2 linked regions of the Rubripirellula tenax genome follow. Each later gene encodes a partner of the first gene's protein in a complex. Links are inferred from orthologs where the notes say so. Each region holds a gene or a part of one and is shown in the gene's direction. Other genes may lie near its edges.

Region 1 (8,908 bases):
ATTCTGGGCGAGCGACCGACGCACCCGCAATTGCTGGACTATCTTGCCCAACGTTTCATCGAATCAGGGTGGTCTATCGAGCGGATCCAGCGCGAGATCGTGATGACCGCAAGTTATCGACAATCGGCTGTCCACCATGACGCGGCAGCGGCGAAGACGGTCGACGCCGACAATCGATTGCTGTGGCACCGAACGGTTCGCCGCTTGGATGCGGAACAATATCGTGACTCATTGCTGGTTGCGATGGACGGTTTGATCGACACCGGGGGTGGTCCGGGGCCGAGCGACCATGCGGGCCGTCGTTCGATCTATATCCGACGGTTTCGCAACTCGTCCGATGAAATGCTGGCCGCCCTGGACGTGCCGCCGGGCGTAGTCGGCACGGCCCGTCGCGATGTAACGACGACGGCGCCCCAATCGCTGATGATGTTGAATAGTCCTCGTGTTCTGGGTGCAGCGGGGCGCGTCGCCGAACGAGTACGTGGCGAATTGCAGGGGGAAGTGCGTGTCGTTGCACCGGAGGTTTTTGGTGCCGCGTTTGTCGACCGGGTCCATCGAATTCTGACGGGCGCCAAGGCGTCTGACGAACTGAAGTCGTCACTCGGTAAATTGGCTGCATCCGGCAGCGAAGGTCAGACGGACGTTTGTCACATTTTGATCAATAGCAACGCCTTTTTGTTTGTGGAGTGATCGATGAATCTCGCGAACCCATCGCGATTGTGCCGCGCCGCCGGCGTGCCCCACATTCAACACGTATCCAACCGTCGGCAATTTTTGACGACGGCCGGTGCTGGTTTCGGCGCGCTGGCGTTGGACGCAATGATGGCAGGTTCCACGCTGGCCGAGTCCTCTGCAGGCCGGTTGCACCATCCGGCGACGGCGAAAAGCGTGATCTTTCTGTTCATGGAAGGTGGCCCCAGCCAAATGGACACTTTCGATCGCAAGCCGCTACTGAACGAGTTGGCGGGGCAAGGTTTGCCCGCCAGTTTCAACGCGCCGATCACGGCGATGGGTGAACACGGCGCGCCCTTGCTGGCATCGCAGCGAAAGTGGACGCGATATGGTCAAAGCGGATTGGAAACCAGCGATTGGTTTCCGAGCGTGGCGCAGCACGCAGACGACTTGGCCGTGATTCGTTCCTGCTATGGCGAAGGTATCAATCACGCCGGCGGTTGCAACTTGATGAACACCGGCTCGATCCTGGGTGGACGTCCGTCGCTGGGGTCTTGGATCACGTACGGTTTAGGCAGCGAGAACGAAGACCTGCCGGCCTTTGTGGTGATGACAGATGAAAAGAAGCCGGCGACCAACGGAGTGAGAAGTTGGGGGCCCGGTTTCTTGCCGGCGACGTACCAGGGCACTCCGGTCGGCAATGGCCCCAAAGGCGAAGTGATCGCAAATTTGAGTTTGCCCGCCGGCATGTCGGCCGAGCGTCAATTGCGAAAGTTGCAATGGATTCATCAGATCAACGCCGCGCATGCCGCAACGTTGCCGGACGTTTCGTCGTTGGACGCACGGATCCGATCGTACGAGCTGGCGTCGCGGATGCAAGCGTCTGCACCGGAGGCGGTTGACTTGGCGGGCGAAACGGCCGAGACGCGTCGCTTGTATGGGCTGGACCGAAAAGAAACGAAAAACTACGGCGAAATCTGTTTGCTGGCGCGTCGCTTGGTCGAGCGCGGCGTGCGGTTCATACAGCTTTACAGCGGAACGGGAAGCGGCTGGGATGCGCACGCGAACATCGAAGCCAATCACACAAAATACTGTGGCAGCGTCGATGTGCCGATCGCCGGGTTGCTTGCCGACTTGAAGCGTCGCGGTCTGTTGGACCAGACGCTGGTCGTTTGGGGCGGCGAGTTTGGACGCACGCCGATGAGTGAGAAAGGGAACGGACGCGATCACAATCCGACCGGATTCACGATGTGGATGGCTGGCGGCGGAGTTCGCGGTGGTCAAACCATCGGGGCAACCGACGAGCTCGGCTTGCACGCGATCCAAGATCGCGCCCATGTTCACGACGTCCACGCCAGTATTTTGCACCTGATGGGACTCGACCGACTCACTTTGTCCTACAATCACCAGGGGCGGCTCGAGCGACCGACGGTCAACGAGGGCGCCATGATTGAAAAGTTAGTGACGGGTTAAAGGGATCCGTTGTTCAAAGAATTTTTAAACTCCATTCGAGAAAATGATATGCGTTGTTACGTTGGATTTGGTTTGCTGATTTGTTCGCTGCTTTGCACGTTCACTCCGGCTTGGGGGGACGACGGGCCGCTGGTCTATCAGGGCGAGTCTGGTCCAGGTGCGGGGAAGCACATCGTCTTCTTGGCGGGGGATCACGAGTATCGCAGCGAAGAAGCGTTGCCCGCCCTGGCGCGAATCATGGCCAAGCATCACGGATTCAAATGCACCGTGTTGTTCAACGTCGATGCCGATACTGGATTTATCCATCCGGGCAATAACAACATGCCGCACACCGATGTGATCAAGGATGCCGACTTGTTGGTGTTCGGGTTGCGGTTCCAGAACTTCCCCGCCCAGCAGATGCAACCCATCGTGGACTATCTTCAACGCGGCGGGCCCGTCGTCGGTACGCGGACCAGCACGCACGCGTTTAATATCCCCAAGGACTCCCAGTTCGCCCGTTTCGATCACAAGTACGCTGGTGAAGAAATGAAGGGCGGATTTGGACGTCAAGTCTTGGGTGAGACTTGGGTCAGCCACTATGGCAAGAACCACGTCATGAGCACGCGTTTGGACATCGTCCCCGAACAAGCCGAGCATCCGATCATGCGTGGCGTCAAAGATCCTTGGGTCGAAGCCGGCGGTTACTGGGTCGACCCGGCGCCGAACAGTACCGTTCTGGCATTGGCCCAACCGCTGCAAGGGATGACGCCGGATTCACCGCCGGCGGAAGGGAAAGATCCTTGCCCTGGCGTTTGGATTCGCGACTACCAAATCGATGGTGGCGAAAAGGGCCTCGCGTTCACAACAACCTATGGCGCCAGCGAGGATTTTCGCAACGACGGTTTTCGGCGGATGATGGTAAACGGTTGCCTGTGGGCAATCGGATCCGAAGATGCCATCCGCGCCGATTTGAACACGGATTTGGTGGGGCCCTACCACCCGTCCACGTTCAGCTTCAAAGGCTACCGCCGTGGCGTCAAGCCATTGGACATGGCCGGCTGGGACACGCCGATTATGGATCCGGAAAAGCCGACCAAGGATTGATGCTGTCGGGCCCGCGCGGAGTTGATTTTCGCACCGTTTTTCCTAGGGCGGCCAAGATTCCCGAAAAAACGCGTCTTCGGCGTGCCGGACGCGTCCTCTGCGCTGCGGCATTTCTCTGCTATTCTGTCGGGTAATTTGCGTGTCGGAGGCGGTGGACGATCCACGGCCCGATTGCCCAGCGCGCAGACGGACATCCACGAAAAATCCCCCCCGCCGGAAAGACACCTGTGCCCGCCCGCGACGACATTAAAACGATTTTGATCATTGGTAGCGGCCCCATCGTGATTGGCCAAGCTTGCGAATTCGATTACTCGGGAACCCAGGCCTGCAAGGCGCTGCGTGAAGAGGGGTATCGCGTCGTCTTGGTCAACAGTAACCCGGCCACGATCATGACCGATCCCGGAACCGCCGATGCGACGTACATCGAGCCGCTGTCGTGGCAGATGATCGAAAAGATCATCGCCAAAGAGCGACCCGACGCGCTGCTGCCGACGCTGGGTGGACAGACCGCGTTGAATGCCGCCATGGAATTGGAAGCCAACGGCGTGCTGAAAAAATACAACGTCGAAATGATCGGTGCGAACACTGCCGTGATCGCCAAGGCCGAAGAACGTGACCAGTTCAAAGAGGCGATGGAAAAAATCGGCCTCGATGTCTGCAAAGGGTTCACAATCGGAACGCTCGTCGAAGCCCGCGCGGCGCTGAAGGAAGTTGGCTTGCCCGCCGTCGTGCGTCCCAGCTTTACGATGGGCGGTTCAGGATCAGCCATCGCGTACAACAAAGACGAGTTCGATTCGCTGGTTCAAAATGGGCTGGATCAATCGCCCGTCACCGAAGTGCTGATCGAAGAATCGATCATCGGTTGGAAAGAGTACGAGATGGAAGTGATGCGTGATTGTGACGACAACGTCGTCATCATCTGCGCGATCGAAAACTTTGACGCCATGGGTGTCCACACCGGTGACTCCATCACCGTCGCGCCGGCCCAAACGTTGACGGACAAAGAGTATCAAAGGATGCGCGACGCATCGCTCGCCGTCATCCGCGAAATCGGTGTCGAAACCGGCGGCAGCAACATCCAGTTTGCGATCGAGCCCGATACCGGACGCATGATCGTGATCGAGATGAACCCACGGGTCAGCCGATCAAGCGCTCTTGCCAGCAAGGCAACCGGTTTTCCGATTGCCAAGATCGCGGCCAAGCTTGCCGTCGGTTACCGATTGTGGGAACTGTCCAACGATATCACGCAAAAGACGAAGGCCTGTTTCGAGCCGACGATCGATTATGTCGTCACCAAGATTCCTCGGTTCGCGTTTGAGAAGTTCCCCGAAGCCGACGCGACGCTGATGACTCAAATGAAGAGCGTCGGCGAGACGATGGCGATCGGCCGATCCTTCCGCGAATCGTTCCAAAAGGCGATGCGAGGTCTGGAAGTCGGCGCCTTCGGACTGGGCAGCGACAATCGTGACAAATGGGGCACCGATGAACAGCCCGATCAACACGAAATCACGTCCAAGCTGAGCATCCCCAACGCCGATCGGATCTTCTATATCCGTTACGCGATGAAGGCCGGGATGACGAACGAACATATCCACGAACTGACTCACATCGACCCGTGGTTCTTGGATCACTTGTCGCAAATCATCGAAGAAGAGACGCGGCTGATCAAAATCGGTTCGCTTTCCAAGATCACCGTCGACGAAATGCGAGCCGCCAAACGCAACGGCTTTTCCGATCGCCAGCTCGCCAAGATTTTTGGCTCGACCGAAACCAAGGTCCGCGCCCGACGAATCGAAATGGACATCAAGCCCGTGTTCAAAAGCGTTGACACCTGTGCGGCCGAATTCGAAGCGTACACGCCGTACTACTACAGCACCTATGAATCCGAAACCGAACTGCCGCCGAAGGGTGACAAGAAACGGATCATGATTTTGGGCGGTGGTCCGAACCGAATCGGGCAAGGCATCGAGTTCGACTATTGCTGCTGTCACGCCAGCTTCGCGCTTCGCGAAATCGGCATCGAAAGCGTTATGGTCAACAGCAACCCTGAAACGGTCAGCACCGATTACGACACGTCCGACATCCTGTTCTTCGAGCCGCTTACGATCGAAGACGTGCTGAATATTTGCGACGCGGTCCAGCCCGATGGTGTGATCGTGCAGTTCGGCGGACAGACGCCGCTTAACCTTGCCCGTGGTCTGCAAGAAGCTGGCGTGCCGATCATCGGTACCAGCGTCGATACGATCGATGCCGCCGAAGATCGCGAGTTGTTCCAGCAGTTGATCAACGAACTCGGATTACGACAACCGCCAAGTGGCATCGCCCGCAACATGGAACAGGCACGGATCGAAGGCAAGAAGATCGGGTTCCCAATGTTGGTTCGGCCAAGTTTTGTGCTGGGCGGACGGGCGATGGAAATCTGCTACGACCAACCCCAATTCGAACGCTATGTCGCCGAAGCCTTTGTCGTGGCCGACGGACAACCGGTGCTGATTGATCGCTTCTTGGAAGACGCCACCGAAGTCGACGTCGATGCGGTCGCCGACGGTACCGATTGTGTGATCATGGGGATCATGGAACACATCGAAGAAGCCGGTGTCCACTCCGGTGACTCGGCATGTGCGATCCCGACGTTCAGCTTGAGCGAAGCCGTTCTTACCGAGATCCGCGAAGCGACGGCCAAGTTGGCCAAGCGATTGAAGGTGATCGGTTTGATGAACATTCAATTCGCGATCAAAGACGAAGCCGACGGCCCAAAGGTCTATGTGCTCGAAGTCAATCCGCGTGCCAGTCGGACCGCACCGTTCGTTGCCAAAGCCACGGGCGTTCCCGTCGCTGGAATCGCAACCAAAGTGATGACCGGCATGACGTTGAAAGAGTTGGGCATCACCAGCGAACCGATCCCGCGTCACGTTTCGATCAAAGAAAGCGTATTCCCGTTCCGCAAGTTCGCGGGCGTCGACATCGTGCTGGGCCCCGAAATGCGAAGCACCGGCGAAGTGATGGGCATCAGCGATGATTTTTCGATGGCGTTCGCCAAGAGCCAGATCGCGGCCGGCAGCGTGTTGCCCGAAGCGGGCAAGATTTTCATGAGCCTGTCGTCCCGCCACAAAGATGCTGTCGTCTCCATTGGCGCCGATCTGATCGGTTTGGGATTCGAGTTGCTGGCCACGTCGGGGACGGCAACACGATTGAAGGAAGCTGGCGTAGCCGTAACGCAAGTCAAAAAGATCGCCGAAGGTCACCCGAACCTGATCGACTTCCTAAAAAACGATGACGTGCAGTTGATTCTCAACACGCCCAGCGGCAAAGGCGCTCGAACGGACGAAGGTCGCATTCGTGCCGCCGCCGTCCAGGCCGGTGTGCCGTGCATCACGACGATCGCGGCCGCCGAAGTCGCCGTCAAAGCGATGAAGGCGATGAAGGTCGGATCCATGAAAGTTGAATCGCTGCAAAGCCGCTACGCCAGCACTTAAAACTTGTTGCAACCGAGGAGGAACCACGCCCTGCTTCGCACTGCGAAAAAAGCGAACGGGTTTGCGAACGTGGGATAGGCTGCCAGCCTGTCGTTCAAGATTTGACAGGCTGGAAGCCTATCCCACGTGTTGTTCATACGATCCTTATCCCGCCTTTCAAGACGGGAGACCTTTTTGAACGAATGCGTGGAATTCTCAGCATTCGATGACGAAACCCTTTTGCAGGACAACGGGGCGACAAAGTCGATTTCCTCAGATTTTCTTGCCTCCATTTTCTTGCCAAGACATGTCAACCGAAGCATCCACCACCGTATTTGATCCCAGCAGCTTGAAGCTGTTGGTCGTCGACAACGAAGCAGCGCACGCCCGCGCGATGACAGAGAGTCTTGAAAAGGTCGGCTACGTTTGCGAAGTGGCGACCAGCGGTCCCGAAGCGGCCAAGTTGATACAACGCGAAACGTATGACATCGTTATCACCGACATGGTGATGAATGATATCGACGGCATGAAGATCCTTACGCTCGCCAAAGAACGTTTGCCGGATTGCGAAGTCGTGATGGTGACCGGTCACGCGACCGTGCCAATCGCCGTCCAAGCGATGCAGCAAGGGGCCTTCAACTTTCTGGAAAAACCAATCACGCCGAATCGGCTTCGGGCGATCGCCGAAAAGGCCGCCAACGCCGTGCTGCTTCGCCGCGAGAACACCGAACTGCATCAACGGCTCGACGAACGCTTCGGTTTCGAAGGGATCGTCTACACCAGCAAGAAAATGCAAGACGTCGTCGATCGGGTTCGACGAATCGCTTCGACCGACGCCACCGTTTTGATCACGGGCGAGAACGGGACCGGCAAAGAAATCATCGCCCAGGCGATCCACCAAAACAGTCCCAGGCGCGCCAAACGCATCGTTGCAATGAACACCGGTGCGATTGCCGAAAACTTGGTCGAAAGCGAACTGTTCGGTCACGTCAAAGGTTCGTTCACAGGCGCCGTTTCCGATCGCGAAGGTGCGTTTCAATATGCTAACGGAGGCACGTTGTTCTTGGACGAGGTCGGCGACATGCCGATGGCGACGCAGATCAAATTGCTTCGCGTGCTGGAAGAAAACCAAATCACGCGAGTCGGCGACAACAAGACGATCAAGGTAAACGTGCGGCTGATTTCGGCAACCAATCGTCCACTCGAAGAAATGATCGACGCGGGTACGTTCCGCCGCGATCTCTATCACCGCTTGAAAGTCGTGACGATCGAATTGCCGGCCCTTCGTGAACGGCGCGAAGATGTTGTGCCGTTGATGGACAGCTTTCGCAAGATGTTTCTGCGGCGGCACGACAAGTCGACGGCCCATTTCACGCCCGCGGTGACCAAACGATTCTTTGCCTACGATTGGCCCGGAAACGTGCGGCAACTTCGCAACTTTGTCGAAACCATGGTCGTGCTGGACACCGACGGCAAGCTGGACGTTGACGATTTGCCGCCGGAACTCTTGGACAGCTCCGAGGCTGTGGCCGAAGACGAAACGCAATTCCCCATCATCGCCGGCGACAACGACTTGATCGGGAAGCGACTGGAGGTAATCGAACGTTGGGCGATCGAAGAGACGCTCAAGTTGACCGGCGACAACCGCGAAGAAGCCGCCAAGGTTCTGGGAATCGGAGCCCGAACGCTATACCGCCGTCTGGACCAATACAAGAAAGACGAAGACGGCACCGAAGTCGCGGATGACGACGAGTCCTAACGAAGCGGCGAAAGACCATACACCCTCCAAGCGGATCCACAGGATCACAGCGGGCAACCCATCGTGGACCCGCGACTCCGTTCGCGGGACGTGAACTGCAAAGCAGTTCACCAAAACCCCGTTCGGCACCATGAAAAGCCTTCACGATCCACCAGCTTGGACACTCCCCGCCCACCAGGTTATGTAGGCTCCCCACTGGCAAAAGGGTTTTTGCTATTTTGATCGCAGGGGCAGCGAAGCGAGACGGACGGTGCGGCCCCGGTGATTTCCTACTCGCTGCACGGGGCCGCGGCTGTGATGAAAGAATTGGGCACAACCGAGCGTCAGCTTCATCTGTTGAGGCTGCTGCAGAATCGTCGCCAAGGCGTCACGGTCGACGATCTGTCGCGCCAGTTCGGCGTCAGCCTGAAAACCGTTCGCCGCGACCTCGTGCGTCTGCGCGATGCCGGCTTTCCGATCCAAG
Region 2 (4,397 bases), on another replicon or contig:
TCGCACAAGCCTTTGTGCCGATCGAGAAACGTTATCCACCAGGTTGGTTTGCCGATCCCGATGCGCCGAATCCGACCGTCCAAACGCAGCCGATCCCGATCATCGATACGTGGCGGGCGATGGAAGCGTTGGTTCACGACGGATTGGTGCGTGACATCGGGGTTTGCAACTTCGGTGTTTCGTTGCTTCGCGATTTGGACAATCAAGCCGAAATTGGGCCGGCGATGTTGCAGGTCGAAATGCACCCGTATCTGACCCAAGAAAAACTGCTGCGGTTTTGTGACCAGTCCAACATCGCCGTGACCGCGTTCTCGCCGCTAGGGGCACAGTCGTATTTTCAGTTGAACATGGCCGAGGCGAGTGAATCGCTGTTGGAACACGACACGATCAAGTCGATCGCGACGGACGTTGGTCGAAGCCCGGCACAGGTGTTGTTGCGGTTCGGTGTCCAGCGAGGCACGTCGGTGGTTCCGAAGACTTCGAACGTTGATCGTTTGAAAGAGAATTTGGCGGTCTTCGATTTCACGTTGTCGGATGACCACATGAAGCGAATCGCAGGACTCGACCGTCATCGTCGATTCAATGACCCCGGCGATTTTTGCGAAGCTGCGTTCAACACATTTTTCCCAATCTACGAATAGTCTTTCGAAACGAATCGGCGATAGGAACTCATGCGTTTTTTGAGTGTCGTACTGTTTTTCACGTTCACTTCGCTTGCGGGGGCGGAGGATTCTGAGGCGTTGGTTGCCGTCGCCCGATACTCGCAAGTCGAAACGTTTGACGACTTGGATCAGTTAGCAAAACAGACCGCATCGTCGGATTTTGTACCTCGGCGTGCCGTGCCGGAATCTTTGGCGGCAATGGTGTATGACCAATACGTCAAGATTCAATACAAGATCGAGAATGCGACGTGGTGGGGAACGGATCGGCCTTTCTGGATCGAAACGTTCCACCAAGGGTTTGTACAGCGCGACCGCGTTTGGTTGTTCGTTCGCGAAGACGATCGAAACCGGTTGATCCCGTTTTCGACGGACGACTTCACTTATGATCTTCATGGCTTGGATCCGAAATCCATCGCTGATGCCGGTCATGCGGGAATCAAAATCGCCGGACGTTTTCCTAGGGGCGCCGAAGAAGAATTCTTGACGTTTTTGGGGTCCAGCTATTTTCGCGCCCGCAGTGAATCCAACGTTTACGGTGCGTCGGCACGTGGTTTGGCGATCGACATTGCAACCGAGGGTGCCGAAGAGTTTCCGTTCTATCGTGCGATTTGGATCGACGAACCCACCCCGGATGCAAAGTCCGTCACGGTGCGTGCGTTACTGGATAGCCCCACCGTCTGCGGCGCTTACCAGTTCGAATTGATGCCCGGCGCGACGACGACGTCGATTGACGTTCGATCGTCACTTCATTTTCGCCGAGTCCCCAAGAAGCTGGCCATCGCACCGCTGACCAGCATGTGGATTTGGGGCGATGGTTTGCGCGGTCCGCCCAAAGACGCGCGGCCGTCGGTTCATGATTCCGACGGCCTATTGATTCGCACCGGCGAGGCGGCCCATAGCGACTGGACCTGGCGAGCGATCGCCCGACCGCCGTATCCCTCGGTGACTTCGTTTCCGACCGATCGTTTGCTCGGGTTTGGTTTGATGCAGCGGAATACCTCGTTCTTTCATTTCGACGATCACAACGCGTTGTACAACAAACGGCCCAGTGTGTTCGTTACGCCGCACGGTGATTGGGGTGCGGGCCGCATCGAGCTGTTGGAATTGCCCGGTGCTCACGAAGGCATCGACAATCTTGGTGCCTACTGGATCCCCCAATTACCCCCCACAACGGATGCCCCCCTGCGGCTTCGATACACGGTCGAGTTTTTCGGGGGCGACCATGGCGGGCAATCCAACGTCGCTCGGGCGACGTCGCTGGAACTGAAACGCGGCGCCGAGTCGATTGCATTGACGGTCCGCTTTGCGGGCGAAGTGATCCGCGAAATCCCCGCAACCGCGTATATCGACGTCGCGATCGCCACGGTTCGCGGTGCCATTTCCGAACAAAAGCTGACCAAGACGCAAACCGGCGACTGGCTGCTAAAAATGGTCGCAACGCCCTCGGAACCGGCACCCATGGAGATCAAGGCAACGCTGCGTCACCGCGGGCAGCCGGTCTCGGAGACCTTCTCGTATCTTTGCCCTCACGACGAGCCGCAATTTGTCTACCCAGACGTCTACACACGGTAATTTCACCGCTCCTTACCTAAAAACGCCGTTTGGAATAAGCTAAAAGCGTTGTAAATTCCTCGGTTTGACCCTGCCCCGTTGTTTCCCGCTGATTTTCCATGACTCCCGCAAAACTCGTTCTTGAAGACGGCTCCGTATTCCCTGGCCAATCGTTCGGCGCGGCTGGCGAAGTGACCGGCGAGGTTGTTTTCAATACGTCGATGACCGGTTATCAAGAAATCTTGACCGATCCCAGCTATCACGGCCAAATCGTCACGATGACGTACCCGGAAATCGGCAACTACGGCGTCAACGAAATCGATGTCGAACACCGCGTTCCGTCGCTGTCCGGGTTTATCGTTCGCGAGCTCAGCCGGATCCACAGCAACTATCGCGCGAGCGGCGACCTGGACACCTATTTGAAAAAGCACAACGTCATCGCGTTGTCGGGTATCGACACACGATCGTTGGTGCGGCACATCCGAACCGCCGGAGCGATGCGAGGTATTTTGTCGACCACGGACGCCGACAATGCATCGTTGATTGCCAAAGCCAAAGCCGCACCCAGCCTGGTCGGACGCGATTTGGTTCGCGAAGTGATGAGCAAGTCCGTCACATCCTGGGACGAAAAACTTGACGATTGGACCGCTTGTGAAATCGGTGCGGCCGTCGATTCAGGTGGCGGCACCCACGTCGTTTGCATGGACTTTGGCATGAAGTGGAACATTCCGCGACACTTTGCGTCGCGTGGTTACAAGGTCACGATCGTACCCGGCGACACGACAGCGGCCGAGATCATGAAACTGTCGCCCGACGGTGTGTTTCTGTCCAACGGTCCCGGCGACCCCGAGCCGCTTGACTATGCGATCAAGACGATCAGCGAGCTGTTGGGGAAGACACCGATTTTTGGAATCTGCTTAGGTCATCAGTTGTTGTCACTGGCATGTGGCGCGAAGACCTTCAAGTTGAAGTTCGGCCATCGCGGTGCGAACCAACCGGTGATGGATCTGACGACGGGCAAGGTTGAGATCACCACGCAAAACCACGGCTTCGCAGTCGACGCCGACTCGTTGCCCGCAGACCTTGAAATCACACACCGTAACTTGAACGATGATACGGTTGCGGGCGTGCGCCACAAAACCCATCCCGCATTCGGTGTTCAGTATCACCCCGAAGCGGCCGCCGGACCGCACGACAGTCATTATCTGTTCGACCGGTTCCAGGATCTGCTGACTGCTGCGGCAGTTTGACAGCGACGCTGGCATCCCTCGAATCTCGCCTCGCCATGAACCGGTGAATCTTTGTATGATCCCGACTTCGTGGCAGTCGTGTTACCGTCGAATGGATCGACGATTCGAGATATCCCACCGCAACGAGTAGCGTGAAATACACCATTTCCCTCGGCGTCGCCCTGCTGGCCAACTGGCTGTTGTGGTCCGGGCACTTCGACAATCCCTTTCTGCTTGGACTGGGATTTGGGTCGTGTGTGTTGAGTCTTTGGTTGTCGGCGAGAATGCGAATTGTCGACGAAGAAGGCGCGCCGGCTCAACTCGGCTTGCGTCCCTTCACGCAATTCGCGCCGTGGTTGGCATTCAAAATTGTTGAATCGAATGTCCATGTCGCCAAAATCATTTTGTCGCGCGACATGCCGCTCAACCGCAACGTGGTGACCATTCAGTCGAACCAAAAGAGCGCACTCGGTCGTGTAATCCTGGCAAATTCGATCACGCTGACGCCGGGTACGGTGTCGGTCGATTTGATCGAAGACAAAATCATGATTCACGCGTTGTCCATCTCCGACGCTGACGAAGACATGTCCGGTGACATCGATCGAAGGATCTGTCGATTGGAGCGTTCAGAGTGAATCCGTTTTCAATGCTGATCGCCAGCGCCCAACCGATCACCCACGCGACGGATTCCGCGACTGTCTTTCCCTTCCCAAGCATGTTTGCCGTCGCCAGCGCTGCGGTGCTGGTCACGATGACATTGGCACTGACACGGGCGATGCTTGGCCCGACGGTTTTCGATCGCGTGTTGGCGCTGAACATGTTCGGCACAAAAACAGTGCTGTTGATTTCGGTCGTCAGCTTCATGAGTGGCCGTACCGATTTTCTTGACCTGGCGCTGCTCTATAGCCTGATGAATTTCATCGGCATGGTGGCGCTGTTGCGATTCACGACAACG

Evidence for each region. Proteins that work in one complex are often made in the same cells at the same time.
Region 2: the proteins of carB (region 1) and carA are in contact, whole or in part, in a solved structure (PDB 1KEE), measured with the Escherichia coli proteins. The link is inferred for Rubripirellula tenax from one-to-one orthologs.

The regions. Positions count from the first base shown.
Region 1 is NZ_SJPW01000003.1:2,758-11,665, reverse strand. The notes cover bases 3,092-6,907. They hold carB (carbamoyl-phosphate synthase large subunit), read left to right. Parts: upstream 3,092-3,458; coding sequence 3,459-6,707; downstream 6,708-6,907. Other genes in these bases: Poly51_RS10990 (ThuA domain-containing protein), read left to right, coding at 3,092-3,231. Outside these bases: Poly51_RS11000 (PSD1 and planctomycete cytochrome C domain-containing protein), read left to right, coding at 1-690; Poly51_RS10995 (DUF1501 domain-containing protein), read left to right, coding at 694-2,145; more of Poly51_RS10990, read left to right, coding at 2,194-3,091; Poly51_RS10980 (sigma-54-dependent transcriptional regulator), read left to right, coding at 6,994-8,445; Poly51_RS10975 (helix-turn-helix transcriptional regulator), read left to right, coding at 8,707-8,908. UniProt on the Escherichia coli protein: Large subunit of the glutamine-dependent carbamoyl phosphate synthetase (CPSase).
Region 2 is NZ_SJPW01000001.1:1,245,273-1,249,669, reverse strand. Bases 1,437-4,397 are described here. They hold carA (glutamine-hydrolyzing carbamoyl-phosphate synthase small subunit), read left to right. Parts: upstream 1,437-2,332; coding sequence 2,333-3,463; downstream 3,464-4,397. Other genes in these bases: Poly51_RS04665 (monovalent cation/H+ antiporter complex subunit F), read left to right, coding at 4,158-4,397; Poly51_RS04670 (Na+/H+ antiporter subunit E), read left to right, coding at 3,595-4,077; Poly51_RS04680 (glucan biosynthesis protein), read left to right, coding at 1,437-2,234. Outside these bases: Poly51_RS04685 (aldo/keto reductase), read left to right, coding at 1-641; more of Poly51_RS04680, read left to right, coding at 672-1,436. UniProt on the Escherichia coli protein: Small subunit of the glutamine-dependent carbamoyl phosphate synthetase (CPSase).